DNA from 3 places in the Paenibacillus sp. FSL M8-0212 genome. Region 1 is predicted to be linked to each of the others. Evidence: a T-box and tRNA genes for the amino acid it is inferred to sense, from the RefSeq annotation. Region 1 holds a T-box; the other regions hold tRNA genes.
What was found. The T-box of region 1 lies ahead of leuS (leucine--tRNA ligase). A T-box ahead of a tRNA ligase gene usually reads a tRNA of that ligase, here a tRNA-Leu.

Region 1 (11,101 bases):
AAAATGGCCCGTTTTCCGATATTCTCCCTCGTGGAGTGTAACGGAAAGCGGGCTTTTTTTGTGCTGTGACTTACAATCAAATGAAGTGATTAATTGATATCATCTCAATCAGCATAAAATCGTTTAACTGTTTCCTCAACCTCTGTATGTTAAAATATAGTAACTCTCTTAGTTTATCTCTTGTTGAATATAGTTATTCAAGATGGAGGTCAATATTTAAATGACAAACACCCATAGAATCAATAGGCCGCGCGGAAAAATACTTGCAGCTGTATTAACCGCCATTATCATTTCACTTGCAATGGGGATATATCACTATGTCCCTATAGATGAAAGAATAGAGAACACTTACTACTATTCATTCGGGTATAAACTTGCGGTTGGATTATTGATTAACCTCGCTATTTTACTTTTCTTAATTATGCCACTTTCCATATTGGTGGATGGATTACTTTTATACAGAAAAAAAGATAATACGTATATGAGATTGCTCGTTGCTATTGCCGCATATGCTCTATTAGGCTTCATAGGTGGGATCATCTACTCGATATTTACACTCAACTTCAATACTTTTTCCGCTCAGACTATCCACATTGTTGTATGTTCTATTGTCTTTTTAGCTTTCCAGTTAGTATTAAATCGGAGTTTTCTTCACTCATCTTCACACCGATAAATAGATCGCGTGCCGTCACTCAACTCCAAACAACTTGTACCGAATATCAATCTTCCCATCTTTCACTCTCATCTGGACCTCACCCATCTGATCCGTCTGATAAATCTCTGACCCGGTAGCTTCCAGACGTTCCATCACTCCCGGGTTGGGATGTCCATATGTATTGTTAACTCCAGCAGATATCACAGCGGTTTTGGCATTCCAGTATTGGAGCCAAGCTTCTGTGGACGACGTTTTACTACCATGATGAGCGACCTTTAGAACGTCAATGGAGCCAAATGCTGAAGAAGCATCATTTGAATTAACCTGCAACGGGCGTGTAAGTACCCTTTGTACAACTCCCTCTGTATCTCCAAGATCTGCACCTTTCTGTTCAAACTGGGCAGCCAATGAGCCATCCTGAATCATATAGAGCAGGTCCTGCTCGGCTGCTGCATCCATATCCCCGGTGAATAACATGGAAGTCCCAGCCATGTCCAGCAAAAAGACAACGGAATCATGATTTTGGTGTTCAGATACAGGTAAACTGCCTGATACATTTACATCCATATGTGCCAGATCCGGAGCTATAAAATGTAAAATTGTCTCCTTATCAACCTTATAGGACATGCCTTGCTGAATCGCGTACAGAGGAATTTTCCGTTCCATAGCTGTATTCAGTAACTTATCAAAGTTATCCTTACCGCTGGTCGTTCCATTAAACATGAAACGTTTAACCGGAATCTGTTCCAGCACAGCCTGTAGCCCTCCGGCATGATCCTGATCAGCATGTGTTACAATGACCGCGTCCAGTTGATGGATGCCTCTTTTTTTCAATAGAGGAACAACCACCTTGGCTCCCACCTCATACGGATCACGCCTTGTTTTCCAAGATTGTTCGTTGTTCCCAAAACTAACTGTTCCCCCGCCATCCACCAGAATGTGTTTGCCTTCCGGGGTTGTAATTAATGTACTATCTCCTTGTCCAATATCCAAAAACTGTACGATGCCGGTTCCAGCAGGCTTGGGAGTCTGATATGCCCACAACAATCCAGCAACAAAGCTGAGCGCAAGCAAACCGCACAACCATCGCTGAACTTTACTCATTCGTTTATATGCATAATAACCTGCACCTCTTGCGGTAAATGCACTTGTATACTCCGGCCAGGCAATACTGGCTCCTAATATCGTTAATGAAGTTTCTTTTCCATCTACACGGTTCTTACCTTGATCCTGTGCCACCGTAGACACCGAAGAGCGAATGCCCATATTCGCCATTGAAACTGAAGGTTGTCCCCTCACAAGAGGAGCCGTCTCTTCCTCAACAAACGCTGTTTCTTGCTGCTCACCATTGCCACGATACAACAGGTAGAGTAAGGCATACAACACAGCATAATATGCGGCAATCCATAACAAGGGCGGTGTTGCCCAGATCAATACAAAACCTGGCAGGCTGTTCATCCACTCCACGCTTATAAATGTCAGTTGATTCAGTTGAATCGCAATCCATGCGAGAGGTTTCGCCAAGGGAACCCATATGAATGATAACAGCATGGCGACCGTCCCCAGAGGTAATACAATAGCACTAATCAAAGAAACCAGCAGAAAGTTAGCTACAAATGAGAGTAGCGAGAACTGGTTGAAATACAAAATGGTTACTGGGAACGAAATCAGCTGAGCGGTCACCGTTACGGATGCTGTTGCAGACAGTGATTTCGGCCAGCTGCTGAACAGTCGGTTAATCAATGGCATGTAGATCATCAAACCTGCGGTCACAAGAAAGGATAACTGGAAGCTCACGCTTAATAAAAAGTACGGGTCCCACCACATCATCAGCAACGCTGCTGCACTGATCATCTGAAGGCCATCTCTAGCGAGACCGCGACGTGCCATGTACAACCCAATCATGGACATAATTCCTGCCCGAATCACTGAAGGTGAACCACCTGATAACAGTACATAAGCTGGCACCAGGATCAGAACAATCGTGAGTGCCGTCTCTCTGGTAAGCCTTAGCCAGGATAGAATAAGGAGAAGAGAAGCGACATATACAGCGACATGGGTCCCGGAGATTGCCAGGATATGCGTTAAACCCAATTGTGAAAACTGACCATAGGTACCTGGATCGATATCAGTAGCCATCCCAATAATAAGACCCTTCATATATCCTGCATGAGGCTCTGGAAATAAATGCTCAACCGCCGAGCCCAACGTATGCCTTGCCCAATCCGTCCATCGTAGTACGTTATATTGTCCAAGTCCCTCAGGAGCAACTGCTGTTACCGAACCGGCTCCCTTCACTTTGAACAACCAATGGATATGCAAGGTTCGCAAATAACTGCGATAATCAAATCCGCCAAAGTTCCTTGCTTCGCCAGGAAGGGCAAAAGAACCATTAAGCGTGATTGTATAGCCCCTCTTCCAGCTCGCTGCTACCTGTTGTTCTTCTTCCTCCAACAGTCTGACTTGTACCATCAATTGTTCATCTATTTGGAATGCAGACGCTGCCAGATCTGTATCTGCTGATGAATCCGATATGGGCAATATTGAAGACATCTGCATCTTAAAGTCAGCCCGATCTCCATCAATACGTACATCTGACACAAGCTCACCCTGAATTTCGGCTACCAAACCGTCTAAGTCTCGAATAGCAATATGGGTAGTCTCGGGCAGACTGCTATGATTGCGTGCGTCATTCCATTCCCAATGTGCAGCACCTCCAATAAAGGCAGAGAGCAAAAATAAAATGGACCATCCACGAACATCCATAAAACGAAGTAGAAGTGGCAGACACGCCAGCGCTCCAATCATCCCCCAGATTAACGTCCAGCCTGTTAACGCACATGCCATTCCGCTACCGCATAACCAGCAAATCGTAAAACTTAACAACGGTCTGCCTTTCATTTGTCCCACTCCTTCATGTCACCCGTTGAACGCAGAAAAACCCCCGGAAAGCCAATTCAGGCTTGCCGGAGGTTCTCCCTCGCGTATTCGATCATATTTACATTAATTGCTCACAGTCATCATCGTTTCCCGCGGGGGCTGGTAATTCTCCAGCCTGCGGAACGTTATGCCCTTCTGTTCCATCATATTTGTAACCTTGCCGGTATCTTTAGGATAAGAACGATGAAAGACGATTTCTGTAATCCCGCTATTCGCCAGCATATTGGCACATGTCCAGCACGGTTCGTCGGTCACATACACGGACGAGCCTTCGCGGTCGATTCGATCTGTGAATAAAAGCAAATTTTGCTCCGCATGAATTGTACGAATGCATCGTTGCTTTTTCACCATTTCTTCTTGCCCATCGGTTACGACCAACTCATACTCTTCCGATATCATGCAACCTGCTTCAGAACAATCCGGGACGCCGGTGGGTGCACCATTATAGGCTGTTCCCAGCAGTTTCTTCCCTTGAACAAGAACGGCACCCACATGACGACGCGAACAGCGGGAACGGGTGGAAACCATATACGCGATGTCCATAAAATACGTATCCCAGTCCTTGCGTACCTCTGTACTCATGCTGTTTTCCTCCCGCTTAACACAATTTATATTTTAATATTACCGGATCTGCACATACGGCGCCATCTTCTCCAGCATCTTCATACCGATTCCTTTGACCTTTGTCAGATCACTGACTTTTGCAAAAGGACCATGTGCATTCCGATAGTCCACAATAGCTTGAGCTTTCTTCTCTCCGATTCCGGGAAGCTCCGTAAGCTTGGAGACAGGTGCAGTATTCACATCAATCTTGCCATTGTCTCTAGCTTCCTCACGAACTACAGGTGGATTACTGTTCGAGCCCGTCTCGGAGGTAACCGAAGGATTCGAATTCGTACTTTGCGCAACTGGTTCAATCGAATTTGAGGTGTCCGGTGGATTATCATTTGCCTGACTTGTAGTTTGAACTCCCGAATCACCATCAACTGAAGCGCTCGCAAGTTCTTTAGACTTATCTGCCTTTGCCTCATTCCCAGTCTGCACCCCACTTGCATCCGTTCCCGAAGATGATCCCGTGTTGCCCTGAACCGAAGTAGCCGACTGTACAGCAGGAAGTTCCTGCTCTATCGTCGGCTTCTCGGTGCCGAGCTGCAAGGGTTCCCAGCCACTAGGTGGTTGTTCACTTTTGCCCGACCATAATATAAGTATACTTCCAACCACTGCAGCAGCAATGGTCATCCCTTTATTCCATCTCATTCTTCCACACCTCTCCCTGAATTCAAAATCATTCATTTCGAACACGGGCGGTGCTTCCGAACCGTTGTACTTTCCTGATGAAACAAGTTGTGCATTTTTCATGTCATGTGAAACAGGTCCTCACGCATAGAATAGAGGGAATGAACTGCGCCAGTACCGTAAAGCATGAAAGGAGGCCTGAAACAATGAAGGTTGGATTTATCGGAACCGGCAGCATGGGCAGCCTGCTAATCTATGCCCTGATCCAATCGGGTGCACTTGAGCCCCGGCAGATCGCCGCCAGCAATCGAACCCCGTCCAAAGTACGTCAGTTATCCCTCCGTTATCCCGGTCTGCATGAATCCCAGAGCAATCGGGAAACGGTGATCCGAAGTAATATCATCTTCCTGTGCGTGAAGCCGCTTGAATTCAAACATGTCATTGACGACATCCTGCCTGTCGTGAATCCCAATCATATAATTGTCTCGATTACCAGTCCCGTGCAGCTGCGACATCTGGAATCTTCACTTCCTTGCAAAGTCTCCAAGGTAATTCCCAGCGTCACACACCAAGTCGGCAGTGGAGCATCCCTCTGCATACATGGCGAACGAATGACCAGTGAAGACCGCGCTGTGTTGGAAAGTCTGCTCAGTCATATCGGTAGGCCGTACCAAGTGGATGAAGCCTGTACACGAATCACATCCGACTTCTCCAGCTGCGGACCTGCATTCATATCGTTCTTTTTGGAACAGTGGATCGAAAGTGCGGTGAAGCTGACAGGCATCAAAAGGGCAGATGCCTGCGCTCTGGCTGGCGAAATGCTCCTGGGAACAGGCAAGCTGCTCACCGAAGGAGGATACACGCCGCAAGAGCTTCAGGCTCGTGTCGCTGTACCTGGCGGTATTACCGCTCAGGCACTTGCACTGCTGAAGGTAAGTCTCGACGGTGTTTTCGACAGCCTAATCCACACAACACATGACAAATATGATGAAGATTTGTTAAAGCTGGATGAACTATTTCGAGCCGGTGAGATTAACCGGCAACAATATTAACGAGTTTGCCTGGAACGGCAATGACCTTACGAATGGTCTTGCCTTCCAGCGCCTGCTTAACAGGTGCCAACTCCATCGTAAAGTCCTGCATACCCTGTGCATCCAGATCCTTCGCGATCGTAGCACGAGTTACAATTTTACCGTTTACCTGAACAACGATTTCTACTTCCGCATCCACTGTCATGGACTCATCATATTCAGGCCAAGCCACGTAAGAGATTCCACCTTCATGACCCAGACGGCTCCAAAGTTCCTCTGCCATATGCGGTGCCAGTGGTGACAACAGTTGCACAAAGTTTTCCATCGCTTCGCGAGGCAGTGTATCTGCTTTGTATGCATCGTTGATGAAAATCATCAGCTGGCTGATGGATGTATTGAAGCGCAGGTGTTCCAGATCTTCCGTAACTTTTTTGATCGTTTTGTGAGCAGTCCGCTTGAACTCATCCGTTCCACCGTCCACCGTAATCTTGTCATTGATGGCTCCTGTGTCTTCGTTAATGAAGAGACGCCATACACGTGACAGGAAGCGGTGCATGCCTTCAACCCCGTTTGCATTCCACGGTTTTGTCGCTTCCAATGGTCCCATGAACATCTCGTACAGACGCAATGTATCTGCACCGAATTCATTGACGATTTCATCCGGGTTAATGACATTACCACGAGATTTACTCATTTTCTCATTATTGGTACCCAGGATCATACCTTGGTTAACGAGTTTATGGAAAGGTTCTTTGGTCTCCACAACACCCAGATCATACAGCACTTTGTGCCAGAAACGAGCGTACAGCAAGTGAAGCACCGCGTGCTCTGCTCCGCCAATGTACAGATCAACTGGCAGCCACTGCTGCTGTTTCTCCTTGGAGATCAGTTCCTTGTCATTGTGCGGATCGATAAAGCGCAGGTAATACCAGCAGCTACCCGCCCATTGTGGCATGGTGTTGGTCTCACGACGTGCCTTCATTCCCGTTTCCGGATCTACCGTATTCACCCACTCCGTAACATTCGCCAGTGGTGATTCTCCAGTACCCGAAGGTTTGATCTGGTCGATATCAGGCAGCAGCAGTGGAAGTTGATCCTCAGGTACCGTCTTCATCGTTCCGTCTTCCAGATGCAGAATCGGGATTGGCTCACCCCAGTAGCGCTGACGGCTGAACAGCCAATCACGCAGACGATAGGTTACTTTCCCTTGCCCTTTACCGTTCTCTTCCAGCCAAGCAATCATCTTGGCAACCGCTTCTTCATTATTCAGTCCGTTCAAGAAATTGGAATTCACATGCGCGCCATCACCGGAATAAGCCTCTTGTGTAACGTCTCCACCTTGAATAACCTCGATGATATCCAGACCGAACTGCTTCGCAAATTCCCAGTCACGTGCATCATGACCCGGAACAGCCATAACCGCACCTGTACCGTAGCCTGCAAGAACGTAATCAGCAATCCAGATCGGCAGTTTTGCACCATTAACAGGGTTGATTGCATAAGCGCCAGTGAATACACCTGTTTTGTCTTTGGCCAAATCCGTACGTTCCAGATCACTTTTACGAGAAGCCTGCTCCTGATAAGCCTGAATAGCTTCACGTTGGTCATCGGTTGTAATTGCTTCTACCAATTCATGTTCCGGAGCAAGTACTGCAAAGCTCGCACCGAACAATGTGTCCGCACGGGTAGTAAACACCTTAATAACTTCCTCGCGACCTTCAATGGCAAATACAACTTCTGCACCTGTCGATTTACCGATCCAGTTGCGCTGCATATCTTTGATGCTTTCAGACCAATCCAGCTCTTCCAGGTCTTCCAACAGACGCTCTGCATACTCGGTAATTCTCAGAACCCATTGACGCATCGGTTTGCGTACAACCGGATGTCCACCACGTTCACTCTTGCCATCAATAACCTCTTCATTAGCAAGTACCGTTCCAAGGGCTTCACACCAGTTAACTGCAACTTCATCCACATAAGCCAGACCCTTATTGTACAGCTGGATAAAGATCCATTGTGTCCATTTATAGTATTCAGGGTCCGTTGTGCTGATCTCACGATCCCAGTCATAAGAGAAACCGAGCGATTTGATCTGGCGACGGAAATTGTCAATATTACGGAATGTAATATCTCGTGGATGTTCACCTGTATCAAGTGCATGCTGCTCAGCAGGCAGACCGAAAGCGTCCCAACCCATTGGGTGCAATACGTTGTAACCGCGCATACGTTTGTAACGGGAAACGATATCCGTTGCCGTATATCCTTCCGGGTGGCCTACGTGCAGACCTGAACCGGATGGATAAGGGAACATATCCAGTGCATAAAATTTCGGTTTAGCAGGGTCCTCACCCGTTTTAAACGTTTTATTTGCATCCCAGTATTGCTGCCAACTTTTTTCCATGACTTGTGGCTGATAGCCGTGTTTCGGCTGGTTATTCTCACTCATCTATTGTTCCTCCTTCAGGTTATTCGCTTTAGCTTTAATTGCAACAAAAAAACCTCAGCATCCCGTAGCGTTTGCAGCGCTAGGGACGAGAGGTTGAATTCCCGTGGTACCACCCTAGTTAGCGGACGAACGTGCTTCGTCATCCACTCCCTTTGGACCTGTAACGGCGGTTAACCGATGCGGATTTCCATTCCTGAACCCAAGCTTTATAAAAGCAGGTTAAACAGAATGGTGTAATCACCGCATTTCTCCAAGGCGAGTTCGCAAATCACTGTCAACCGGCTTGCACCAACCGCCGGCTCTCTGTTATGTACAGGAATTACTACTGATCCTTATCATCGAAATATGTATACAATATCGGGACCATTATATAAAAAAGCAAGCCCAAAGTCAATATTACACGTTATAATCGCTATCTTGAAGTCTACGGTTCGTATCGTTCATAACACTGGTTGCTGTTCAGGATAAGCGAAAACGCTCAATGCCTTCCTCCAGATTATGAATGGTCCAATTCACATGTTCCTGATTATCATATTGGCGATAAGCGCATTCAATGCGTAATACCAGATCAAAATACAAGTCGTATAAACTTCTTCTTCTCAGCTCACTTTCATTTGTAATCGCATGCCCATACCCTTTCACAAAACCGGGAGTATAGTTAAAATGACTGAAATAATGCTCCATCAGAGGATCTGCCCACAGTGAACGTTCAAAATCAATAATCGCTGTGATGCGACCTTTGTCTACTAGAACATTGCCATCCCATAGATCCCAACTGACAAGCACAGGTTCTTTGACATCGTCCAGTACATTCAATTTTTCTCCAATCAAGCGTCTCAATTCAGGATAATCGATCGAAAATGTAATCCCGGCTTCTTCACCATCGTTAAGAATGTCATCCATCAGATTCATAAATGCATCTTTCCATGTGGAATATCGCTGTTTTTCCTCCGAGAAATATCCAAACTGCTCGCCCTTGATTTCATTAATTCGACGATTGTACCGACCGAGCTGGTGTTCAATGGCTTCCTGTTCTTCCGCAGAATACTGATCCTTGACCTGATTATAGGGTGTTCCAGACATGTATTCCATGATAAAATAACGGGCTGAAGCCATAGTTAACGAATCATCATAAGCCAACACTTGGGGTACGGGAACATCCTGTAGCTCCGTAATAAGGCGCAGGGCCTCAACTTCGGCAATCATGAGATCCTGCTCACAGCGCATCAGATTTGTCGAAGCCGACGGTGCAATTTTGAGTACCACACGCTGTGCGTCACTCAGTGTAATGAGATATGCATGATTGGCCCAGCCATCCACCATTTCCTTGTAGTCCTGTATACTTGCAGAGAAATGCTGCTTTATTATGGCATTCAACTGTTCTGACGAAAGTCTTGTTTTATATGTACTTTCCACTTCTACACCTCACATTGACAATTGATTTGTTTTCTCAGAAAACGCTTTCTATCCGACTATTATCGCCTGCTTTACTTTAACTGGCAATACTTTTTGTCACGTCGATATATCTTTTCTTTGCATTCCTTTACCCTATTTAAAAATATTGCTATTCATTCTCCATGGAAAATCAAACAAAAAAACTGCCCTTATGTACCATACATAAGGACAGTTCTCATTATTCGCTCTTACTTCACAGCCACGTAGAACAAGCGCTGTGCGCTGTCTCCAGCCTCTTTCCATTCAAAATCCGCATATACCTTCACGTCTCTAAAGCCTGCCTTGGACAACTCCAGCTTCATCCAGTCCGGATTATATGCACGCTGGACATGAACTTCTTCAAAGCGCTGGTACATATCCTTGTTACCATTATCCACACGCGAAAAAATACTGAGATGATGCTCAATCTCACAGCGATCCTGATCCAGATCACAAGTCCAAATATACGACACGGAGCGCTCATCTAGTACAAAAGGCTGCTCTTCATCATAACGAATAAGGGTATTAGGATGATGCACATCAAACAGGAACGTTCCACCAGGCTTCAGCATTTCGTATGTCCGCTGGAAAGTACGAACGACATCTTCTTGTTCAAGCAAATAATTGACACAATCACAGAAAGATATCACCGAATCCACAGGTTCCGGAACTCGCCATTCCCGCATATCCTGCTGCACCCAACGGACACTGCCCTCTCGATACAAGCGATGACCCTGAGGCGTAGCCTCCATCTTGCTGCGTGCAACCGACAGCATATCTGCTGAGAGGTCAATGCCTGTAACTTCGAAACCGGAGTTCACGAGTGGAATCGTAATGGAGCCCGTTCCACAGCCCAGTTCGGCTACACTTTTGGGCATTCCATGCTTTTCCCATGCTGTTCTTGCAAACCTTATCCAGTCCGGATAAGGCATATCTTCCATTAATTCATCATACACATAGGCAAATTTCCGGTAAGACATGTCAGGCACCGCACTTTCAATTTCATTTTCGAATTGATCTATATAAATTGAACTAAAGAATATTTACACTGGACACTCCAATGACAGAACAACTTTCGATCGCTGTTATCCCCAGATTTTTTTGATTCCTTTTATAAAGGATTAAATCCGGGGATAAAGGCGAACGCTACACTTCTTCAGGTTCTTTCTGTCCTCTCCGTTTCGTGTAAATGTTTAGTTCAATTTATATAACAATAGAAAAAGCAGGGGTATCCGGTATTTACCCAGCCTAGCCCTGCCTTCTCCGAGTTTCATATTACGAAATATTCAATCAAGAAAATTACTTATTTTCATTCTGATCCGCAGGAGCAGATTCGGACAGATACGTCCAGCTTTCCTT
Region 2 (11,101 bases), 4.3 Mb from region 1:
GTTCGAAGTGAAGTTCATACCCCTGATCAGAGAAACGAAGTTCGGAAGCACTGCCTCCGGCATTGTTAAACAAAACATCGATCGAATCGGTATCGGATTTGATCTGATTCAGTGCAGTTCTCAGACTGTCGTAGTTGGTCAGATTAGCCTGAACCCAACGAAGCTCTCCTGAACGTAAGGCGTTCTGAATATCGGGTTCCTCGGATGGGAAAGCCGAACGGTTGAGGCCGATTACCTGCCATCCTTCAGCCAGTAACTTGCGTGTCAGTTCAAGACCTATTCCTGACGTTGAACCTGTGATGAGAGCGGTGCGAACCTGATTTTGTATATTCATATATACCTCCAGATAGAATGGGATTACAGAACGAATCTGTATGCTGCGCTCATTCTATAACTTGGAGTCGACTCCAAGTCAAGAGGTGTTGGGATTGAATGGATCATGCTTGACTTGGAGTCAGCTCCAAGTTGTAATATGGAAAGAAATGAATGTGGAGGAGGCCCATATGATGAGCGAGAAAGAAGTATTCTCCATTAAAGAAACATCAGAACAGGCCGGATTATCGGAAGATACCATTCGTTATTATGAGAAGATTGGACTGCTTCCCCAAGCGGAACGCAAAGCCAATCGCCATCGGGTATATCGCTCGGAGGATATCCATACGATGAAGTTGATCACTTGCCTGAAAAAAACAGGAATGTCTCTGGAGGAAATGAAGCCTTATTTACAAATGTCCATGGATTCCGATCTCGCAGATTTCCCGGATGAACGGGAGATGCTGGTGAATCACCGGAAGAAAGTTGAAGCACAGATTGCTTCGCTACAGCAAGTCGTTGATTTTATCGATGAGAAGTTGGAGAAACGAAGTATGTATCCTGATGAATGTCCTATTACCAGGGAGAACGAGTTGTCTGTTTTTGAAAAACAGAACATATTCTCTTGATGGCGCTGCTGCCTATTTAAAACTGAAAACCCACGTCATGATGACGCGGGTCTTTTTGTTGTTTCTAGTTTTAAATATCGAGTGTATGACGAAGTCGTTTGATATCGCTTTTGGGAGGGAGACCATACATGCGGGCATACTCCCGGCTGAATTGAGACGGACTTTCATAGCCAACCTGGAACGCAGCGTCGGCGGCATCGGTTGAACCTGCAAGCAACATTCGCCGGGCTTCATGCAATCGAATTTGTTTCTGGAATTGCAAAGGGCTCATGGCGGTAATGGCTTTGAAATGATGATGTAATGAGGAAGAACTCATGTTGATCATGGCAGCAAGTTGCTCAATCCGAAGTGGCTTGGCGTAATCGGATTGGATGACTTCGATCACCTCGGCGATGTGCTGTGCATGACTGTCTTGAATAGCAAACTGTTTTATGGAATGTCCATGTTCATCCTGAATAATACGATATAGAATCTCGCGGATAAACATAGGGGCAAGGACGGGAATGTCTTCAGGTGTATCCAGCAGCCGAACCAATCGGATCACAGCTTCAAGAAGGGAAGGTTTGGTTGAGCTAACAAACAGTCCTCTTCGTGTTGAATGGTCAGGTTTGGGTTGTGCAGAAGGCGTATCCTGAATCAGATCGAAAATCTGCCCTGAATCAAAATCGAGTCGAATACATAGATAGGGATGTTTGGTTGTAGCCTTTACAACCTGCCCTGAAATAGGCAAGTTTACGGAAGCTACCAAGTATTGTGACAAGTCGTAGGTGTAGCTCTCGCGGCCGAGTATAACTAATTTGGAACCTTGGGCGACAATGCAGAGGGCAGGCTGATGAACGGAATATATGGGGTGTGAGATCTCGGAGGCACGGATTAAGGCAAGGGATGTAATTGCTGTTGTATGTATCCCATCATTTGGGGTGAAATGCTCAATAAGTTGAGCCGATTGTTGCTGCTGCTCCGTGATGCCCGTATCCGTTTCATTTGTTTTGATAAGCATGAATGGTAGCCCCCCTTGTAAACCACTATTACTATTATTTTAAAATGCTCTGGAGGAATAGGCAAGAATACTGTGGGATTTTTCTATCGTACAATGACTGATCCTCTACATAATGGAGATAAGCAACGGAATCTTTTGAAGCAGAGAGGAGTGAGAAACGATGGGACGCAATTCAATGGGTGACCAACAAGAACCAAAACATCCGTATGTGGGGATGTGGGTCACGAAGGATGGATATATCAGACACGAACTTCTTCCTTGCGGTAGATATGATGAAGCGAGAGGAGATCGGCAAAGTGCATATCAGGGTCGCTATGTTGTTCATGGGAAACATATAGAATACGTGGATGATACGGGATTTACAGCGGATGGAGACTTCAGGAACGGCGTTTTGTATCATGCAGGCATGGTTTTGTATAGAGAAAATGTACGATAACAACCAAATAAGGAGCGATATAATATGTCCAATGTAAAAGGGAAAGTTGTTGTCATTACCGGTGCGAGTAGTGGAATTGGTGAGTCAACAGCTCGATTGCTTGCACAGCATGGAGCACATGTAGTTATTGGAGCTAGACGTATGGAACGTTTGGAGGCATTGGCCTCCTCGATTCGTATGGAAGGCGGATCGGTGGAGTATCATTCGCTCGATGTTACCAGATTGGAAGAGATGCAAACGATCGTTGACCTCGCTCAAACTCGCTATGGACGTATCGATGTTATTTTAAATAACGCTGGAGTCATGCCGCTATCTCCCCTTGAATCGTTAAGAGTAGATGAGTGGAATCGCATGATCGATGTTAACATTCGTGGTGTTCTGCATGGCATTGCGGCTGGACTGCCCGTCATGAAAAAGCAGGGTTTCGGCCAGTTTATTAATATTGCCTCTATTGGAGCCTATGCCGTGTCACCAACGGCAGCGGTGTATTGTGCAACCAAATACGCGGTCCGCGCCATCTCGGAGGGGTTGCGACAGGAAGTAGGCGGAGATATCCGTGTAACCCTTGTATCACCGGGCGTGACGGAATCAGAACTCGCGGATACGATCTCTGATGAAGAAGCACGTGATCTCATGAAAGAGTATCGACGCATATCCATTCCCGCCTCGGCGATTGCGCAAAGTATCTTGTTTGCCATTAGCCAGCCGACAGAGGTGGACGTAAATGAGATTGTAGTGAGACCGACAGCAAGCATGGCTTAAGTTCGGATCCTCTTTTGGTATATAATAGGTTCAATTGATACGAAAAGAGGAATAGTGCAGTGACATTACAACAACTAAAATATGTGATCGAAGTTGCCACGCGCGGTTCCATGAATGAAGCAGCCAAAAGGTTGTTTATCTCGCAACCCAGCCTTTCGAATGCCATTCGGGATCTGGAGCAGGAGTTGCGAATTACCATTTTTGAACGTACCAATAAGGGAATATCGCTGTCTAAAGAAGGCGTTGAGTTTCTGAGTTATGCACGTCAGGTGGTGGAGCAAGCTGAACTGCTGGAGAATCGTTATCTGAACGCGAAGCCATCCCCGCAGCACTTCTCCGTATCGACGCAGCATTATGCGTTTGCGGTGAATGCCTTTGTTCGTCTGGTACAGCAGTATGGTCAGGATGAATACGAGTTGGCGCTTCGGGAGACAAAGACCTACGAGATTATTCAGGACGTGAAAAGCCTGCGCAGTGAAATTGGCATCCTGTATCTGAATGAGTTCAATGCCAAGGTAATTAACAAATTGTTAAAAGATGCAGGTTTGGTTTTCACGAGTTTGTTCATAGCCAAGCCCCATATCTTTATCAGTGTGAAGAACCCGCTGGCGAAGCAGGAGTCGGTTGCAATCGAGCAACTGCAGGATTATCCATACTTGTCATTTGATCAGGGAGAGTACAATTCCTTTCATTTTTCCGAAGAGATCCTGAGTACGTTATCTCACCCCAAAAGCATACAGGTCAATGACCGTGCAACATTGTTTAACCTGTTGATTGGTCTGAATGGTTATACGATCTCTACGGGCGTACTTAGCGCTGATCTGAACGGAAACGAGATTATTCCTGTACCGCTGGAATGTGAGGAAACCATTAATGTGGGCTGGATAAGCCACAAGAGTACATCTCTCTCCAATCTGGGCGTAGCATATGTCCAGGCTCTGCATGAGGCTATAGGGTCTTAGTGGTGTTGTATGGTTCATCAAAAGGCCGTTTCCGAATGATCGGAACGGTTTTTTTGTTGTACTGCGATCTTTCAAGTATAGGGTGGTATGTTGTCATCCCGTGTAATAGAATGAAGGTATATGTCGAATAGGTGTGAAAGCACGAAGGGAGAACGGTTAGTGAGAGTTCTGTATCGAAATAAAAGTGAACAGCATGAGCTGACGGTATATGATACCAAAAAGCTTTATGGAGAGAAGGGGCGATTTCGTGTATTAGAGTTCTCCAACGCAGCTGTGCAGGGCGCAATGGATCTGGATGAGCCTGCCCGGATGGTGTTGGAGTATCCAAGAGCGATGGTACATCTAATGGAACAGAATGATCCTGCATTTGATAAGGTATTTGTGGTAGGACATGGTATTGGCACATTGCCCACCTACTTGTCTGATCGTCAGGTTAAGGTGGCTGAACTGGATGCAGAGGTCGCGGAGTTGAGCCAAACCTTTTTTGGATATAAGGGAAGTCCTGTACTCATTGGGGATGGTCGTGAATTATTAGGGCAGGAACCTGCAGGGACGTATGATTATATTATTATTGATGCCTTTACGGCAACGGGTACACCCGAGCAGTTTATATCCAGTGATTTTTTTGCCATGGTCAAGGACAAGCTGGACTCGGATGGATCTGTGCTCCTTAATGTGTTCGGGAGTGCTGGCAACGACCGGCTTGTAAGTGCCATTTACACGACACTTCAGACACAGTTTGCTTATACACGTGCATTCGCATTGCCAACAGAAACAGCGGATGAAGTTCAAAATCGCATTTTAATGGGCAGTCATCACCCAATCGAATTTCAGGTTCGTCAGATGGCAGAGTTTGTAGAACAAGAGCCAGAAGAAGGATATATCATTGTCGATTAGGGCGATCCTGAACAGTGATTCTTCCAGGAAAGTAAAATGTCATTAAATCGTCAATCTTACGATGTAATTGTTAAGATTTCTCAAACTCTTTATTTGATCTTAACAACTTTCGTATAAGATAGAAGGAATATGCCTTTTCATGAAAATCCGGGGGAAGTAAACGATGATTGCACAGATCAAGAGATCTAGATTACGAAGAAAAATAAAAAACATCAAGAAGATCAGCCTCACGGCTTTACTAGGCGGGTTGGTCACTATTTCAGTTATAATGACATTGACCCTCATGGTCATCTCATCTTATACATCTCAGAAACAGTCACTCATTGATAACACCCTTTCGCTAAACTATGCAAGCGCTGTGCAAATGAGCCAAACGCTGGATTCGCTTTTTTATTCCATGCAGGAGAGCTTGAAATATGCAGCCAAATATTTCCCTGATATGGATCACTCCAATACAAAAGAGTTGAATTCCACATTGGATTTGGTTCGCAATAGCAGTAATTTTTTTAATTCCGTTTCTTTGGTAGATAAAGCGGGAGTAATCAGGTCTACCTCACCTTACTCACAGGCTAGTGTAGGTCACCATGTTAGTTCCAATGCAGCAAAAGAAGCGGTTAAATTGAGGACTTCGTATATCTCCGAAGCGTACCAGACACCCAGAACCAAACGCAGAATTGTATTTGTCAGTGAACCGATCTTTGATTCGGCAGGGGAGTACCAAGGAACAATCGGTGGAAATATCTTTTTGCAGGAAAATAATATATTGAGTCTGTCTTTTGGCAGTCAGCTCAAGACAAGTAATGGTTCCTACTTTTTTATTGTGGATAAGAAGGGCACTTTGTTATTTCACCCAAACACCAACCGAATTGGTGAAAATGTCAGTAAAAATGAAGTGGTGCAAAAGCTGCTAATAAACGAGAACGGTAAAGAACAATACAAAAACCTGGCAGGTGTGGATTCACTTGCAGGTTATTACAAAGTTCCATCAACAGATTGGGGCATCGTAATCGTGTCTCCAACCCAAACGGTGTACGATCAGTTGAATCATCATATCCGTATGTTGTTGCTGTACACCTCAGTGCCTTTCCTGATCCTGACCCTTATTGTAGTTCGGGTTGCACGCAAGCTGGCCAGTCCTTTTGCTATGTTGGCTGATCTGGTGAATCAGGTCGATAAGGGTCAAGTGGATCTGCCGGTGATGAAGCCTCACTGGAATAGAGAGGCAGACCTTCTCACAAGAGCGGTTGTTGGCGCATTGGCGAACTTTAGGAAACAGACAAACCAGCTTGTCTATGATGCCAGAACAGATGTTTTAACAGGCATGAACAATCGCAGAACCTTCGAAGAAGTCATCCAGGAATGGATTCAGGATGAGGTGCCATTCTCCATTATTGTTCTGGATATTGACCGCTTCAAATCCATTAATGATACATTCGGGCATCATGCTGGGGATGAAGTACTGAAACACATTGCCAATATCATTCAATTGTCTGTTCGACCAGAAGATGTCTGTGCCCGGTTTGGTGGAGAGGAATTTGTAGTCTTGTTAAGAAATTCCGAGTCTAACGTAGCTTTTGAGATTGCTGAACGTATCCGAATAACGGTCGAAGAAAGCATATTGCCCATAGAACGTTCCGTCACCATCTCGGCTGGAATTGCTGAATATCCGAAGCACTCCACATCATCCACAGAACTGTTTCACTTGGCGGATAATGCATTGTATCAAGCGAAAGAAGAGGGGCGTAACCGTACGGTTACGATCCAGACGGTTATTAAATAAGCAGCAAAGAAGCTGTTCCCTAAAAACAGGGGACAGCTTCTTTTATGTTTTATACCTCTTGTGAGGATCTGGCCAGAACCTCATTTGTATACGTTTCTCCCCAATCTCGCATGCTGAAGATGATCGGCCGTAATGTTTCACCAAAAGGTGTGAGGGAATACTCCACTTTAGGTGGGATCTGGGGGTATATTTCACGATGAACAATTCCACTGCCTTCCAACTCTCGAAGTTGCAGTGTGAGCATACGCTGGGTGATGTCAGGAAACAATTTTCGGAGCTCGTTAAATCTCAAAGGACCAGAGAATAAATGATACAAAATGGCACCTTTCCATTTGCCTCCGATTACACTAAGGGTAACTTCCACGGAACAGCCGTATGGCGTGGGACATGGCTTGGTTGCGTCCTTTTTCATTATAAGTGCACCTCCACTTTACGGTGATTTCTATAGTATCCATTTGAGTGGTTACATTACATAAAGTACGTATAGTTCATGAAAGAGCATATCACTTATTATGCAGATTATAAACCCTAATTCTAGGCTCAGGCAGATGCGATGATGTCTATAAGAAAAAAAAGAGCCCCGGTTTCGTCTTGCGAAACATTGAGGCTCCATGTGATGAATTTTGTACATTATATCAGGGCTTCGAGGGAATATGCACCAGCTCCAGCGAGAGCAACACCAAGTAATGATCCGATCATCACAAGGTTATATTCGAATCCTCCGTTCAGATTCCATAGACCTTTATCGGCATGCACCTTGGCTATGGCTACAATCATCGGAAGAATGAGCAGAACGGCACCAACGATAATCCATAGACCGACTCCAAACAGGAACCCACCGATCAGTTCAGCAAGTCCGGCACACATTGCCAAGGCTCTAGCCGGTTTCAGGCCAATCGCTCCGAAGAATTCAGCCGTCCCTGATATACCCTCGCCTCCAAACCAGCCAAACAGTTTCTTACATGCATGTCCAATCATAATGAAACCAATCACGAGACGAATGATAAGTAGACCTGTGTCCAACATGAGTTTAGTTCCTCTTCTCTGGATGTATAAAATATGATGATGAACGTATATACGCTACTTCAATGACGATAGAATGGAGTCACATAGAGCCATCGTTGCAATATTATCCTTGGCGCTGGAATATGGGACGGTCTGATTCTGGCAACACTTGATGAAGTGCAACATTTCACCAACAAACCCGCGTAGATAAAGGTCGCGATAAGCTCCTGACATGGGAGACCCGGAAGGTGTATATACGGTATCTTGTTCCTCGAGAGATTTCCAGGGAAGGCTGGTCGAGCTTCGGGATTGATGAACAGTAAGTGTGTTGATCTCTTCAGCTGACGCAAATCCGTTGTCAAAAGTGACGAGTACACTTTCACTCTCCCGTGACCAAGCACTCATGCCGGTAAAATAAGCACTACCTACTACGTTATTCTCAAATACAAGGGAAATGCTTTGATTAATGTGTTCCCCATCTTTCACGGCTGTGCCTGTAACTCGTATTGCTTCTCCGAATAAGTAACGCATCAGATCGACCATATGAATGGCAGCGAGCTTCATGAATTGTTCCTCATCCTTGCAAAATGGGGTACTGTCTACAGCGAATTTCATCTGGAATGAACGTACTTTACCTAGCGAACCAGTATCAATGAGCTCCTTGAGCTTCATATATACCGGAGCATAACGTTTCATAAAACCGACCATGACAACGACGCCAGCCTGCTCGGCAGCTTCTGCTACAGTGGTGGCTTCGGCTGCGTTCCATCCGAGCGGCTTATCCACGTATACATTCTTGCCAGCCCGAATACATTCGAGAACAAGAGCGGTCTGATCTATAGGCTGGGCGACCACAACGACTCCGTCACAAGTTTCCTGCTGTAACATAAGCCCAGCGTTATCATATGCTTTTCCGTTGCTGCCAAATCGCAGCAGAGCTGCTTCAGAGCGTTCCATACTGCGAGTAGCAATGGCCTGGATCTGCGCTCCGGCTTCAATAACAGAAGGGTAAATATTCGTGGATGCATGAAACCCGGCACCGATAAAGCACAGATTGGTTTTTTCCAAAGTGGATCTCTCCTTCATTTTTGCATTCTTATGGATGGTACATTTGTTTAATACTACGATAGGGTGTTTGAAGTTGAGAAAAAAGGACATATGTCCTATTCTTAAATGAATAAAAAGAAGTTGCATTTTTATTTTGGAGCATGTATACTCTGAATTACGGTAAAACAAGGAATTGCTTCACCGGAACGCTTTTCATCGATGGATGAGGAGATACATATTATGCGGTCGTGGCGGAATTGGCAGACGCGCACGGTTCAGGTCCGTGTGGGCTAACCCCCCGTGGAGGTTCGAGTCCTCTCGACCGCATCTAACAAAAAAGGTTCGTGAGTTGCTCTAGGGCAATTCACGAACCTTTTTTTATTTTGTGGATCATTTGTGTGGAGCCTACATTTTGCTACTGGCATGCTTGCTAATGCTAATGTTGCCGCTGGCGCAGAATGACTGCCGTGATGATCCCGGCAATGGCTCCTGCAATACCGAATAGCGTAACACTGGCAACCACTTCAACCGACTGGAGACGAAACAAAAAAGCGATACCACTGCCGAAAGTGGTTCCAGCGAGAAATCCGAGCGAAATTCCTAATTCTTTCGTTAATTTCATTGTTTCACCTACTTGGAAATGTGAGATATGGATTTGCAAATATTGGGTACAGGCAGTAAAGTGTGATCAGGAAAATCATCACATTTTATTTCCTTTTTTATCTTGTGGTTTTAACCCGTTAATTATGCATGATATCTCATATGGGAGGGTAAGAGCGAATGAATATCAACGAACGAATTGCAGCATGGAATGAGGAAGCACAGCAGTGTGCTTGCGGTCATCAACACCGGGTTGTGGATATGCTGATTCATCTGGAAGCTGGGGCCATTCAGAGGTTACCGGGTTATTTGTCTGAGCAAGGATATCGTCAGGTGACGGTTGTTTATGATCGACATACGTTTCAGGCGGCCGGATCTGATGTGCTGAGTAGTATTCGCGAAGCGGGAAAGCATGCGGATGAGATCGCTCTACCGGAGAATCTGACGGGTGATATCATTGCGGACGAAGCAGCTATTGTACAGGTTGTGTTGGGTGTGAGACTCGAAAGTCAGGCTGTAATTGCGGTGGGTTCAGGTACCATTCATGATCTGGTGAGATTTGTTTGTTCCAAAATGAACAAGCCCTTTTTGTCGATACCTACAGCGGCTTCAGTGGATGGGTTTACCTCTGCGGGTGCGCCCTTAATTGTAAGCGGCGTCAAACAAACATTTCAGGCTGTTCCGCCGGAGGCTATCTTTGCCGATCTGGATATTCTGGAGCAAGCCCCACAAGTGATGACGGCTGCCGGATTCGGAGATATGCTTGGTAAATATACTTCGCTTGCAGACTGGATTGTTTCCCGTGAACTGGGCGGAGAACCGTTCTGTCCAGTTGCTTATCGGATGACAGAAGAAGCGCTGAATACCTGCATAGATCATGTACAAGCGATTGCGGAGGGGCGAGCAGAGGGAGTAGCTGTATTAATGGACGCATTAATTGTTTCCGGTATCTCTATGCTGATCATTGACCATTCCCGTCCGGCATCCGGAGGTGAGCATCATCTGTCCCACATCCTGGAGATGGATCTGATGCAAGCGGGAGAAAGACCGGTTCTGCATGGTGCCAAAGTTGGCGTAGCTTGTGCATTGCTTACGGTGAAATATAAAGAACTTGCACAGACATCGGGTGAACCGGTGTTTGGGATATATGACCAATTGCCGGAGGCTTCTCAGCTCATCGCATGGTTGGAACAAGTAGGTGGACCTGTGACTACTGAGCAACTCGGTGTAACCCCGGAGATGGTGGAACATGCATTCAACACAGCGCATACACTTCGTCCTCGATATACGGGGTTGAGATACATCAATGAAGTGTTAAACACAAGGTTAGGATGACCTTTTAGAGAGAATGGTCTCGATGAAATGCATAAACTTAGCTTGTAGCGGGCTGTGATGGCTCTCCTTGGGAGCAAAAGGCGAAAAAGGGTAGGTTATCTGACATTTCTGATGGAATAGCCAGAACAGTGCTTCAAGTCCGAGAGAGAAGGCATGCATTTTATTTTAAAAAAGGCTCTGACCTCCCTATGGGGAGATCAGAGCCTTTTGGCTGTTCGCTTATTTAGTTGTTGCGACGATCTTTCAAGATGACATCTGCGAACAAAATAGTTTTCGGGATACGGAAAAATTGCTCCGCTTGTTCCTGAAACGCAGCAGAAGGCAGTGTTCCCTGAT
Region 3 (11,101 bases), 170 kb from region 1:
TATTCCGACTAATGTTGAGTGTCCTTGCCTGAGTATACTAGATCAATAGTCTTCTTAATTGAAAGGCCTCACGGACCTGCCCTCAAAAGCAGGTTTTTTTCTTGTTGAAGGGGAAAACTGAACTTCATCGAGTAAATGGGGTTCTATGATATAATGCATTACAGAGATTGAATAATGGTATTGGACATACAATAGTACGTGAACATCTGAGAAACGTATGAAATTAGTGATAGAAAGCAGGTTTCCATTTTAATGACGTCAAATGAAAGTCAACGTTTTCGTTACAGTGAAGCTCCGGTCTGGGATTGGCAGAGAGCTTATTATGAACAGAAGGGGCTACAAGCTTGGACAGAGAACCAAGTCCCTCAATATATTACGAGTAATCCGATGATTGCCACGGCGTATGCAGAGATGATCTTTGGGTTTCTTCAGGACCTCTCGAACCAAGGAAAGATCACTGAGACCGTAACCATTCTTGAACTAGGAGCGGGTGTAGGGCGTTTGGCACATCAAGTTCTCCTGAAACTGATTGAGTTAAAAGAATTTGCTGGAATACAGTTACCGCCTTTCAGATATGTGATGACGGATCTCGTAGCGGAGAATGTGCTGGGTTGGCAGGAGCATCCATCCATGCAATCCTTTATTCAACAAGGTATAGTGGATTTTGCACGTTTTGACGCTGTAGCGGATACGGAATTGAATCTGGTCGTTGCAGGCACGGTTATTCGGCCCGGTGACCTGAAACAACCGTTGTTGTTGATTGCCAATTATTTTTTTGACAGCATTCCGCAGGAATTAATCTACATTGGGGATGGCGAGATATACGAGTGTGATCTGCTTGTTCAGTCTCCGGATCGTCGTCTTGATCTTGAGCCCGCTGAGATGCTGAAGAACATGACGCTGAGTTATGAATATCGCCGAGCGCCGGAATACAGTGCGGATAACTATCCGTATCAGGAGCTTATCACATTGTACAAAGAGGAACTGGAGGATTCGCACATTCTGTTCCCTGCAATTGGTTTGTCTTGTCTCGAACGGTTGAACAAGCTGTCACAGTCAGGTTATGTGTTGATTACCGCTGATAAAGGGGATCATCGCCTGGATAATTGGAAGTTCGCAGAGCCGCCTGAATTTGTTCTGCACGGAAGTTTTTCTTTAACAGCCAACTACCATGCCATTCAGTATGTCTTGGAACAACAGGGTGCCCATACACGATTCACCACACATCATTATAAAGATCTGAATGTTGGGTGCATGTTAATGGTGGACGAACCCATCAGTTATGTGAATACACGTCTCGCCTACCATCGATTTGTTGAACGTTTTGGACCGGATGACTTTTTCAGCATGAAACAATGGGTAGACTCTCGAATAGAGAGTATGGAGTTGAAGCATATTTTACCGTTTTGGCGTCTGGGCGGATATGATGCAGAGTTCTTGATTCACAGTGCGACGCACATTTCCAGTCTTCTTCCCGATGCAAGTGATGAGGAAATGCTTGATATTCAGTCTGGTATTCATACGATGTGGTCGTCCTATTATGTGATGGAGCAGCAAGGAGGTCTCGCATTTCTGGCAGGGCAGCTATTATATGAGATGTATATGTATGAGGATGCAAAACGTTTTCTGGAGATATCATTGGTTGCAGATCCGAGTAACCATAATCCGGCAGTCTTGTATGACTTGGCTGTGTGCTGTTATGAACTTGAACTGGAAGAAGAAACCCTGTCATATACCCATAAAGTATTGGCTCTGGAACCTGATCATGAAGAGGCAGCAGCGTTGCTGCAGAGTTTCGAGTTGAACTGAACGAACAATTTTAGTTTGTCTCCTGTATGTAGGATGTAAATGGTAATATTTATATAGAAATTGAAACCTTTAATTGGACTTCATCGTATTAATGGGATATTCAACCAATTATTTCTATAGTACATAAAGGAGACAGAGCTATGAAGAAAATGTTATCCGTTGCATTATATCCATTTGCTTGGGTGTTGGGGGCACTGAGTATTTTATCTGGAAATGCAAACAGTGTCCTATTGGTGAAAGATATCGCTACAGATCGAAGCTATGATGGACAGGCTATCTATGATAGTATTGAACGTAGAAATGCCTAACTACATATCATTCAACTGTAAAGGTAATTGTTTCACCTAGCAATAACATGAGAACCAATTACTCTTGAAGCGAAGTACGGTGAGCAGGAGTTCTGTCCGTACAATCTTTAAGCCGGTTTCGTACCTTATTCAGGTATGAACCGGCTTTTATTTATGAATGGGGGATGCCAGATGAAGATTATCATTGGACAACCGAGGCTGGAACAGCATTTGCTGCAGCTTGAAGCCGAACTCAAGCAACACCCTGATGCAGATATATTGTTCTTTCCTGAAGGTTATCTGAACCAGAATGTCGAAGACGCTTGCCGCTTGGCGGCAGAATATGGGACCATGATTGTATCAGGTCATCGCAGATTGGACGAACGTCCAAAGGACCGATCGATTATCATCAGTAAGGCTGGAGAGATTCTATTGGAGAAAGCTAAATATACACCTGCTGAGACGGCTCAGGAACAGGGTTGGGTAATAAGCACTTTATTGTGTGATGAGCTGGTCCTGCAAGGATTTGGCAATGAGAATATAGGGAATGTGGACATTGTGATGCATTCCATTGGTGTGGGCATGTTCAGTGAAGAGCAGTACGGTGAGTGGGTCGAAGAGGCTCGGCAGATCGCCTTAAAGCATCAATGTATTGTCATGGGGACAAGCCATGCGGATGGTTCGTACCGTGATAGCGAGATCTCCATTCCGATCGCCTATTGTATAACACCTGTTGGAGAGGTTGTTCTGGCATCCAGAAGTGATACACGTACTCGTACAATCCTTCTGGATAGAGAAAATACAGACCCATCACCTCAGGAGACAAGACAAAAACAACTGAAAATCTCTATCGCTCCATCCGGTTAAATCACCGGGTAGGAATCCTTGATGAATGGGCTGATGAACTTGCCGATTCGCCCGGTCACTTGCACGGAATACGCATATGTTATGGCATACCTTGAAATTCAAAGGAGGCCAATCAAATGAGTCAAGTTGGATACGGTTGTTGTAATGCTGGTGGCGGATGGACTTCCACAAGTGCAATTCTCGTGCTTTTCATCCTGCTCGTGATCATCACAAAATCTTTCTGGCTGTAAGTCACGTATAGAAACGTGCAAACAGTGGCTCCGCTGAGACTTCAGCGGGGCTTTTCCTATTTATAAGCAGCAACATAGCCATCCATGATATTTGACAACTGAAAACAATGTGCTTAAAATCACATAAGAGACTATTAACAGAGATTGAAGGGATAGCAATGCCGTTTATTCGCTTTAAAGGATTCACAGGTCCTCAGCTAGAGGAAGTTGTACCCCAAATTACAGAGCAGATGGCCCTAATTACTCATATTCCAAGGGAGAGAATGAAGGCAGAGCGTCATGATGTACAAGCGCTAACACCTTCTCCGGCTTCTATAGAGATTCTGATGTTTCAACGTGACCAGGAGATTCATAATCGGATTGCATCGTCGGTGCAAGCTATTTTGGAAGAAGCATACATGCCGGATGTGCATATTTTCTTCAATATATTGTCACCTACTTTGTATTATAAACAAGGTAAGCCGCTGACAGATTATCGATTGGATTGAGATTGTGAGGGACGAGCAGAATGTTGCTCGTCTTTTTGATTTACATATTTTTCGTACGTTTAGCAATGGGATGGTTCCTGTGAACCCTGCTCAACGATAATGAGCATAACGCAGACACAATAAACAAGGCTCCTCCGATAAGGTATACCCATCGAACACCCAGTTGATCGGCGACTAGACCAAAGATGACTATGGATACACTCATAACCGTGGATATCAGGACGCCATGTGCGGCGTATACCTTGGTTAGGGATTCGACAGGTACACTGTTCTCAAGCGCTGTCCGCTGAGCCACGTCACGAATCTGATGAACTGGACCCATGAGTATGCATAACACCAGAGCGAGCCATGGCAGGTTGTTTAGACCATAAACGACGGTCAGCAGACTGAAGAGAAGATATCCCATGGTCATACTAGCGATTAGATGTTTCTGAATACGTTTGGCCAGTGCAAGAGCCAGAATACCTCCAAGCATGGTTCCAGCAGCGTAACTCGAATTCATGAGTCCCCACCAACCTTCTCCTCGTCCCAGAGCTTCTTTTGCAAAGGCTAGCGTAACAGCTCCGATCCAGATGGAACCCGCAAGCGCCTGGGCAATGTCCATCAGCGTAATCAGTCGTAATGATGGATTGTTCCAAAGTATACTCCAACCTTCCCTCAATACATTCCGCGATACACCAAATTTCTGGGGTTGTTCTACATCCCGTGTGAGCGAGCCCATGGCAATCATGAAGATCAGAACGGCCCAGGACAGGCTTGTAGCTGCCCAGAAGGTCTGTGACGCCCCCCAGTTCATCACGGCGAATCCCGTCATGGCATAACCGACAATGGTTACAGTCTGATTGGAGAAAGATAGAAGGCTATTTGCTTTCGCCTTGAACCAATCGTGGCGTTAAAGTCTTCAGTAACGGAGTTTCCCATCCGTCCAGTAAGGATAGTATGACCACTCCGATCAATAGAAGCGGCAGTTGTGAAATCAAGTGATTCAACGAAATGGCTATACAGGTCATGATGAATGTTTTGGCTATGGAAATGCTGATCAATAGTCTGGAAAATGGGAAACGGTTCACAAGTAATGGCAAAGTAAAACCTGCTATTATGCGTGCAATGATCTGAATAAGTGGGAACATTGCAGCAGAGAGTACCGATCCAGTGAGACCGTATATATACGTAGTAATGACCATGATATATATGACATTAATAAGCGAGAGCAGCGTTTTGGCGGCCCAGTACGGATAAAATGCGATGTTCATGCCAATGATGTCCTTTCCGAAACGATATATCTATATTACGAGCATTGTTATCATTGCACCACAAACAAAGTTATCATTTTCCCGTCATTTCACCACAAAAAAAACTGCCCAACAGGGCAGTCATCTTCTAATACTTATAGTTCATGCCATAGCGAGTGTGAAGGCGATAAGCAACATCAGCAGGCTGGTCGTTCTGACCATAGTCATATAAGGCCTGCTGGGTTCGGCTTCACCCCGGGAAATCCAGCCATAGCGCAGGTACCAGCCGAATTTTGGGAAACAGAGATTGATGATACAGAGGACCATGAATATAAAAAAGAGGGTTCTCATACCCATCTTCCTTTCTCACTTACATAACGGATCTTATTTTAACGTTTGCGTCTGGTAAAAAAGACTACAATCAAAATAATAATGATGATAATTAACAGAAATTTCATGTATGTTCCTCCTGATGAGTAGTTAGGTTATTGTGGAATGTTAGTTATCAACTATTACCCAAGAACCACATGACTTGAATAACTATGTTACAATTAAAATATATTGATTTTATATCAACACATTCCGACTGGTTAGTTTTCTCTCCTTATATTGTACGATTGCAGAATATATAAACATTAACGTGTGTGAGATGAAGGAGGAAGGCATGAGCCAACATAATCAACTCTCATTACAATGGGAATTTATCATCTCGAAAGTGAAATCCTCCGTGACCGTGGTCGATGCTACCTTGCCTGAGCTTCCGCTCATGTATGTAAACGAACACTTTACCCAACTGACAGGATACACGTATGAAGAGTCTGTCGGACACAATTGCCGATTTTTGCAAGGGCAGGATACAGACCCCGAAACGGTAATGCAGATTCGTGATGCAATAAAGAAACAACAGTCCATTAAGATTGATATCTTAAATTATACAAAAAGTGGTCAGAAGTTCTGGAACGAACTGAATATTGATCCGATCTTTAATGAATCCGGAGAGTGTTTATATTTTGTAGGCATTCAATACGATATTTCAGAACGGAAGTATGCTGAACAGCAGTTGAAGTTTGCAACTTCCATGGCTGAGATGAACAGCAGAGGGCAATTGGAATTCATCGGCAAGCTGAATCACGAGCTACGTACCCCGCTTAACGGTATTATGGGCATGATCGAACTTGCCAGTATGGGTGAAACTACGGATGAGCAGACAGAATATCTGGAGCTTGCACGTCAATCAGGTGAGGCGCTGCTGAACATCATTAACAATAGCCTCGATATGGCGAAACTGGGCAGAGGCAAAATGGATGTTGAACACATTGAGTTTCAACCTCTGAAGCTGATTCAACAGATTGTGAAGACACATGAGCCTGCGGCACGGAATAAACAAATTCGTTTGCTCTGTCATGCTGATCTGAATGTTCCTGATGTGCTTATCGGTGATCCGCTAAGACTTCGGCAGGTTCTGGATAATTTGCTGAGTAATGCAATCAAGTTTACGGAACAGGGTAAAGTGCAGTTACAGGTGGATGTGAGGCAACAACTGACGGATACCGTTGTATTGGTATTCTCTGTGCGTGATACGGGAATTGGCATTCCTCAGCATCAGATCGAACAATTGTTTGATGCATTTACCCAGACCGACATCTCCCATGCGCGTCGATTTGGTGGAAGCGGTCTTGGTCTGACCATCTGCAAAGAACTGCTGGAACTGATGAATGGTCAGATTTCGGTGGAGAGTACAGAAGGGAAAGGCACACAGTTTGAGGTGACACTGCCCTTGCTGCGCCAAGAGGCCATTCCCAATGTAGGATAATCAATCAAGCAGGACAGCCGGGCGGTCTCGGCTGTTTTTTTATGTTATTGGATTGTTTTACGAACGGGCGTTCTGTTATAATGCAAGTGTTGAATGGGGGAGACACAGCATGAGTAAGAGACGCACAAGAAGAAAGCGTAAAGGTAAGCAAGGTTTCAAAAAGCAGGTACTGACGCTGGTAGCGATGCTGCTGGTAGCCCTCTACGCCTGGGCTGGGGGAGAATGGCCGGAGGAGATACCTAATCCATTCGGTGGGACTAATAAGAGTGTAGACCATACCATTACGTTCCCTTCAGAGCGTTATCCCGAAACAGCCAAACATATTAAAGCTGCTATCAAGGCAGGGCATTCGGATGTATGCACCATTGATCGTAATGGAGCCGAAGGCAATCGGGATTTATCACTTAAGGGTGTTCCGGTCAAAAAAGGTAAGGATCGTGACGAGTGGCCCATGGCGATGTGTGCTGAGGGAGGCGCAGGTGCAGATATCCAGTACATTACCCCGAAGGATAATCGTGGTGCAGGTTCATGGGTAGGGAATCAGTTAAGTACATATCCGGATGGAACACGAGTGAAGTTTGTAGTGAAGTAACAACAGGATATGGGTGGACAGAAACAAGAGTAGTAAGGCCTTTGTTGTGAGGCTAGTGGCAGCGTGGTACAGCATAAGTAGAAGAGAAAAACCAGACGTGCATGCGTCTGGTTTTTTGGTATGATGTGCTGGCATAAATAGATCCAGTTAACGTATCTATACGGGAACTGAGTTTCTAGGATTACAGATCCGACTATACGAGTTGCATTCCGCTTAAATGATGGGACCGGATGCTTAACAGACGCGTAACATGTTCAACCTCATCAAACGGTATCCACAGACTGCCGTGAACCGTACGTAAGGAAAGAATGGATGTATCAGCGGTACGCTCGGGAAATCCAGTTACCGTCTGACCGCTTGTATTACGAACCATGATCTGTTGTTTGCGCCGGATGGCAATTTCTACCTCTTTTTTCATAAGTCATTGCTCCTGATTATGAGATGTTAAATCCATATGTCAATGTTTTCAATGGTTAATTTGTCTTCTTTATCTAGTCTATCAGAACTAGGTATAGATTTCCAGAAGAGAAATCAACATTCTTCTAGGTGATTTGTCTTAGCTGTGGACGATCCGTTTTTGAATGGGGATTACGGGGTTATATTAGGGTAAAAGGAGGGGAACGGAATGACACAATTGATTATTGGGCTGGCCCGTACCGAAAACGAGGCTATATTGATGCTGAATCAGGTGAAAGAGGAAGGCATCAAGGATAAATATTTGGGAGCGGTGGCGAAGGAGCAGCTTAATCTGGAGCTGGTGAGCGAAAAGACGGGGCTGCCCAAACCTTTGAAGGGTGCCGGAACGGATGGTGCCTTTGGCGCTCTAAAAGGCATATTGGCTGGTCTGGGGAAGCGAATGGATCAGACGATGTCGATCGGAAATGCAGTGCGTAGACTCGCTGGTAATGAGATTGGGAGTGAGACCGATGATTTGGTGCTCACACTGACTGAAGCGGGGATCTCGGAGGAGGATGCGCGGTATTACGAAGATTGGCTGTTAAAGGACCATATCTTGGTTATCGTGGAGTGCAGTGAGGAAGAAGCGGCTCGTGTTCGACCTATTTTACTTTTTTAGTTTAATTTAAGGCTGATTTTAGGTTTCTTTAATGTTGGGGAGGTATTCTTATCTCACACCTCCCTTAATATAGATTGGTTTACCGGAAGTCCGGGACCGCAACTCGGACTTTCTAGGCACTGTGAGCTGACGCTTGCAGTGCCTGTTTCATTTATATAAGTTGAACTAAAGATTATTTACACTGACACTCCGATGACAGAATAACTTCTAATCGCTGTTATCCTCAGATTTTTTCGATTCCCTTTTCTCAAGGGAAAATCCGGGGATAGCGTATGCTTCCGATGTAGCTTTCTTTCAGAAAGCTTTTAGGCGAACGCTTCGCTTTTTCAGTTTTTTCTGTCCTCTCCGTTATCGTGTAAATCATTAGTTAAACTTATATAGTTAAATTTTTTTATAAAAAGTGTTGCAAAGTTAATTAGTTCATGGTAAGATATTTCTTGTCGCCAAGAAATACATAATCCTGCCGGGGTGGCGGAATTGGCAGACGCACAGGACTTAAAATCCTGCGGTAGGTGACTACCGTACCGGTTCGATCCCGGTCCTCGGCATCTTAAAAAGAAAGATCGCATGACGCTTGTTAACCAAGCTGCATGCGATCTTTTTTTGTGTTCTTTAATATCAATGTCACTTCATTGCAGACCACATCACCATGCAGTTCATAAACATATACCCTGCATAATACATATCAGAAGGTACATTTATCTGACTTTTATGAAGAGACGGAACAATGGTGTATACTATCCATAGGCATATATTACCTTTACCTTGCTGAACGATATAGGTTCAACTACACATTTACACGATAACGGAGAGGACAGAAATAACCTGAAGAAGCGAAGCGGGCGCCTTTATCCCCGGATTTTCCCGTTTAATAGGGAATCAAAAAAATCTGGGGATAACAGCGATCGGAAGGTTGTTCTGTCATCGGAGTGCCTGTGTAAATAACCATATTTGAACTTATGTAGAGTCACAAAACCAATAAAACAATCTTATGGACGGAGGACTCAAGTTTATGTTGAAACAGCTTAAGCCATACAAGGTGTTACAGGAGCGCAGAATTGAAGAACTGAAATCGGATGCGTATCTGCTTGAACACCAGAAATCCGGGGCCAAAATTGTACTTTTGTCCAATCAGGATGACAACAAAGTATTCAGTATCGGTTTCCGCACACCTCCGGAAGATGATACAGGGGTAGCCCATATCCTCGAACACTCCGTGCTCTGTGGGTCCAAGAAATTTCCGGCCAAGGATTCTTTTGTTGAGTTGCTGAAAGGTTCATTGAATACATTCCTTAACGCCATGACGTATCCGGATAAGACGATCTATCCGATCGCGAGTCGTAATGATCATGACTTCCATAATCTGATGGATATATATCTGGACGCAGTATTGAATACGAATATTTATGAGAATGAAAAGATATTTTTGCAAGAAGGCTGGAACTACAACCTGACCTCTGCTGACGATGAGTTAACCTACAACGGAGTTGTATATAACGAGATGAAGGGTGCCTTTTCTTCACCGGAACGAATGGTGCGCAGAGAAGTGCTGAACTCCCTTTTCCCGGATACCACATACTCCTCCGAGTCTGGCGGATTCCCAGAAGCTATTCTGGATCTAACGTATCAGGGGCTGCTGGATTTCCACACGAGATACTACCATCCTTCCAACAGTTACATTTATCTGTACGGGGATATGGATATGGAAGAGAAGCTGCAATGGCTGGATGAGAACTACCTGAGTGCATATGATCGCATCGATATTGATTCGGCCATTCAACTACAACCTGCCTTTGCAGAACGGGTAGACACAGTTAAGACTTACTCTGCGGGAAGTACGGAATCGGAAGTGGATAACAGCTTCTTGACCTACAACGCGGTAATCGGCACAAGTCTGGATAAGGAACTGAACATCTCGTTTCAAATTTTGTTATACGCCCTGCTGAACGCTCCGGGAGCGGTATTGAAACAGGCTTTGCTGGATAAAGGCATTGCGAAGGATGTCTACGGTTCGTATGATGACAGTCTATACCAGCCTGTGTTCACGGTGGGACTGAAGAAGAGCAATCTGGCGAGCAAAGAGGATTTCCTGGGAACGGTCAAAGAAGTGCTTGAGCGTGTGGTAAAAGAAGGTTTTGATCCGAAAGCGCTGCTTGCTGGAATTAACTCGTATGAGTTCAATCATAGAGAAGCGGACTATGGCAGAATGCCGAAAGGCCTGATCTACGGATTCTCTTCCCTGCAAGGCTGGTTGTATGATGAAGAAGCACCTTTCACTCATTTGGAAGCCAATGACGTATTTGCTGAATTGCGGACAAAAATGAACGAAGGTTACTTCGAGCAACTGATTGAGAAATATATTTTGCAGAACACACATACTTCTTTTGTGGCGCTTACCCCGGATAAGGGGCTGAACTCACGCAAGGAGGAAGCGTTGAAAGAACGTCTGAAAACTATTCAGGCTGGTCTTAGTGAGGAAGAAGTTCAGACGTTGATTCAAAAAACGGAGGCACTCGCCGAGTATCAGAATACACCTTCAACCAAAGAGCAGCAGCAGGTCATTCCGACGTTATCGATTGAAGATATTGAACCGAAGGCCTCTACGTTGCATCAAACGGTGAACCAGGTCGACGGCACAACCATTCTCCATCATAACCTCTACACCAACGGAATTGGTTATCTGAGACTGCTATTTGATATTAAAGAAG

Region 2: it encodes a tRNA-Leu, which carries the amino acid that the T-box ahead of leuS (leucine--tRNA ligase) is inferred to sense. The anticodon was not compared.
Region 3: it encodes a tRNA-Leu, which carries the amino acid that the T-box ahead of leuS (leucine--tRNA ligase) is inferred to sense. The anticodon was not compared.

The regions. Positions count from the first base shown of each region.
Region 1 is NZ_JBBORP010000001.1:4,571,344-4,582,444, reverse strand. It holds gene MKX68_RS20125 (hypothetical protein) at 221-673, shown strand; gene MKX68_RS20120 (ComEC/Rec2 family competence protein) at 689-3,556, opposite strand; gene MKX68_RS20115 (deoxycytidylate deaminase) at 3,659-4,177, opposite strand; gene MKX68_RS20110 (ComEA family DNA-binding protein) at 4,217-4,852, opposite strand; gene comER (late competence protein ComER) at 5,038-5,883, shown strand; gene leuS (leucine--tRNA ligase) at 5,864-8,308, opposite strand; T-box leader at 8,387-8,656, opposite strand; gene MKX68_RS20095 (phosphotransferase family protein) at 8,768-9,685, opposite strand; gene MKX68_RS20090 (class I SAM-dependent DNA methyltransferase) at 9,952-10,722, opposite strand; gene MKX68_RS20085 (CvfB family protein) at 11,042-11,101, opposite strand, start outside.
Region 2 is NZ_JBBORP010000001.1:247,479-258,579, reverse strand. It holds gene MKX68_RS01155 (SDR family NAD(P)-dependent oxidoreductase) at 1-334, opposite strand, end outside; gene MKX68_RS01150 (MerR family transcriptional regulator) at 507-941, shown strand; gene MKX68_RS01145 (AraC family transcriptional regulator) at 1,012-1,941, opposite strand; gene MKX68_RS01140 (Atu4866 domain-containing protein) at 2,102-2,377, shown strand; gene MKX68_RS01135 (SDR family oxidoreductase) at 2,402-3,139, shown strand; gene MKX68_RS01130 (LysR family transcriptional regulator) at 3,199-4,101, shown strand; gene MKX68_RS01125 (spermidine synthase) at 4,261-4,998, shown strand; gene MKX68_RS01120 (sensor domain-containing diguanylate cyclase) at 5,267-6,778, shown strand; gene MKX68_RS01115 (winged helix-turn-helix transcriptional regulator) at 6,828-7,190, opposite strand; gene MKX68_RS01110 (DoxX family protein) at 7,409-7,804, opposite strand; gene MKX68_RS01105 (Gfo/Idh/MocA family protein) at 7,859-8,851, opposite strand; tRNA gene MKX68_RS01100 (tRNA-Leu) at 9,073-9,157, shown strand; gene MKX68_RS01095 (hypothetical protein) at 9,267-9,452, opposite strand; gene MKX68_RS01090 (sn-glycerol-1-phosphate dehydrogenase) at 9,611-10,765, shown strand; gene MKX68_RS01085 (helix-turn-helix domain-containing protein) at 10,989-11,101, opposite strand, start outside.
Region 3 is NZ_JBBORP010000001.1:4,742,710-4,753,810, forward strand. It holds gene MKX68_RS20830 (hypothetical protein) at 1-12, shown strand, start outside; gene MKX68_RS20835 (tetratricopeptide repeat protein) at 253-1,809, shown strand; gene MKX68_RS20840 (hypothetical protein) at 1,950-2,117, shown strand; gene MKX68_RS20845 (hypothetical protein) at 2,289-2,963, shown strand; gene MKX68_RS20850 (YjcZ family sporulation protein) at 3,080-3,193, shown strand; gene MKX68_RS20855 (DUF1904 family protein) at 3,352-3,681, shown strand; gene MKX68_RS20860 (MFS transporter) at 3,722-4,495, opposite strand; gene MKX68_RS20865 (hypothetical protein) at 4,542-4,934, opposite strand; gene MKX68_RS20870 (DUF6199 family natural product biosynthesis protein) at 5,076-5,270, opposite strand; gene MKX68_RS20875 (sensor histidine kinase) at 5,578-6,726, shown strand; gene MKX68_RS20880 (NucA/NucB deoxyribonuclease domain-containing protein) at 6,836-7,318, shown strand; gene MKX68_RS20885 (hypothetical protein) at 7,512-7,736, opposite strand; gene MKX68_RS20890 (general stress protein) at 7,944-8,393, shown strand; tRNA gene MKX68_RS20895 (tRNA-Leu) at 8,856-8,941, shown strand; gene MKX68_RS20900 (insulinase family protein) at 9,406-11,101, shown strand, end outside.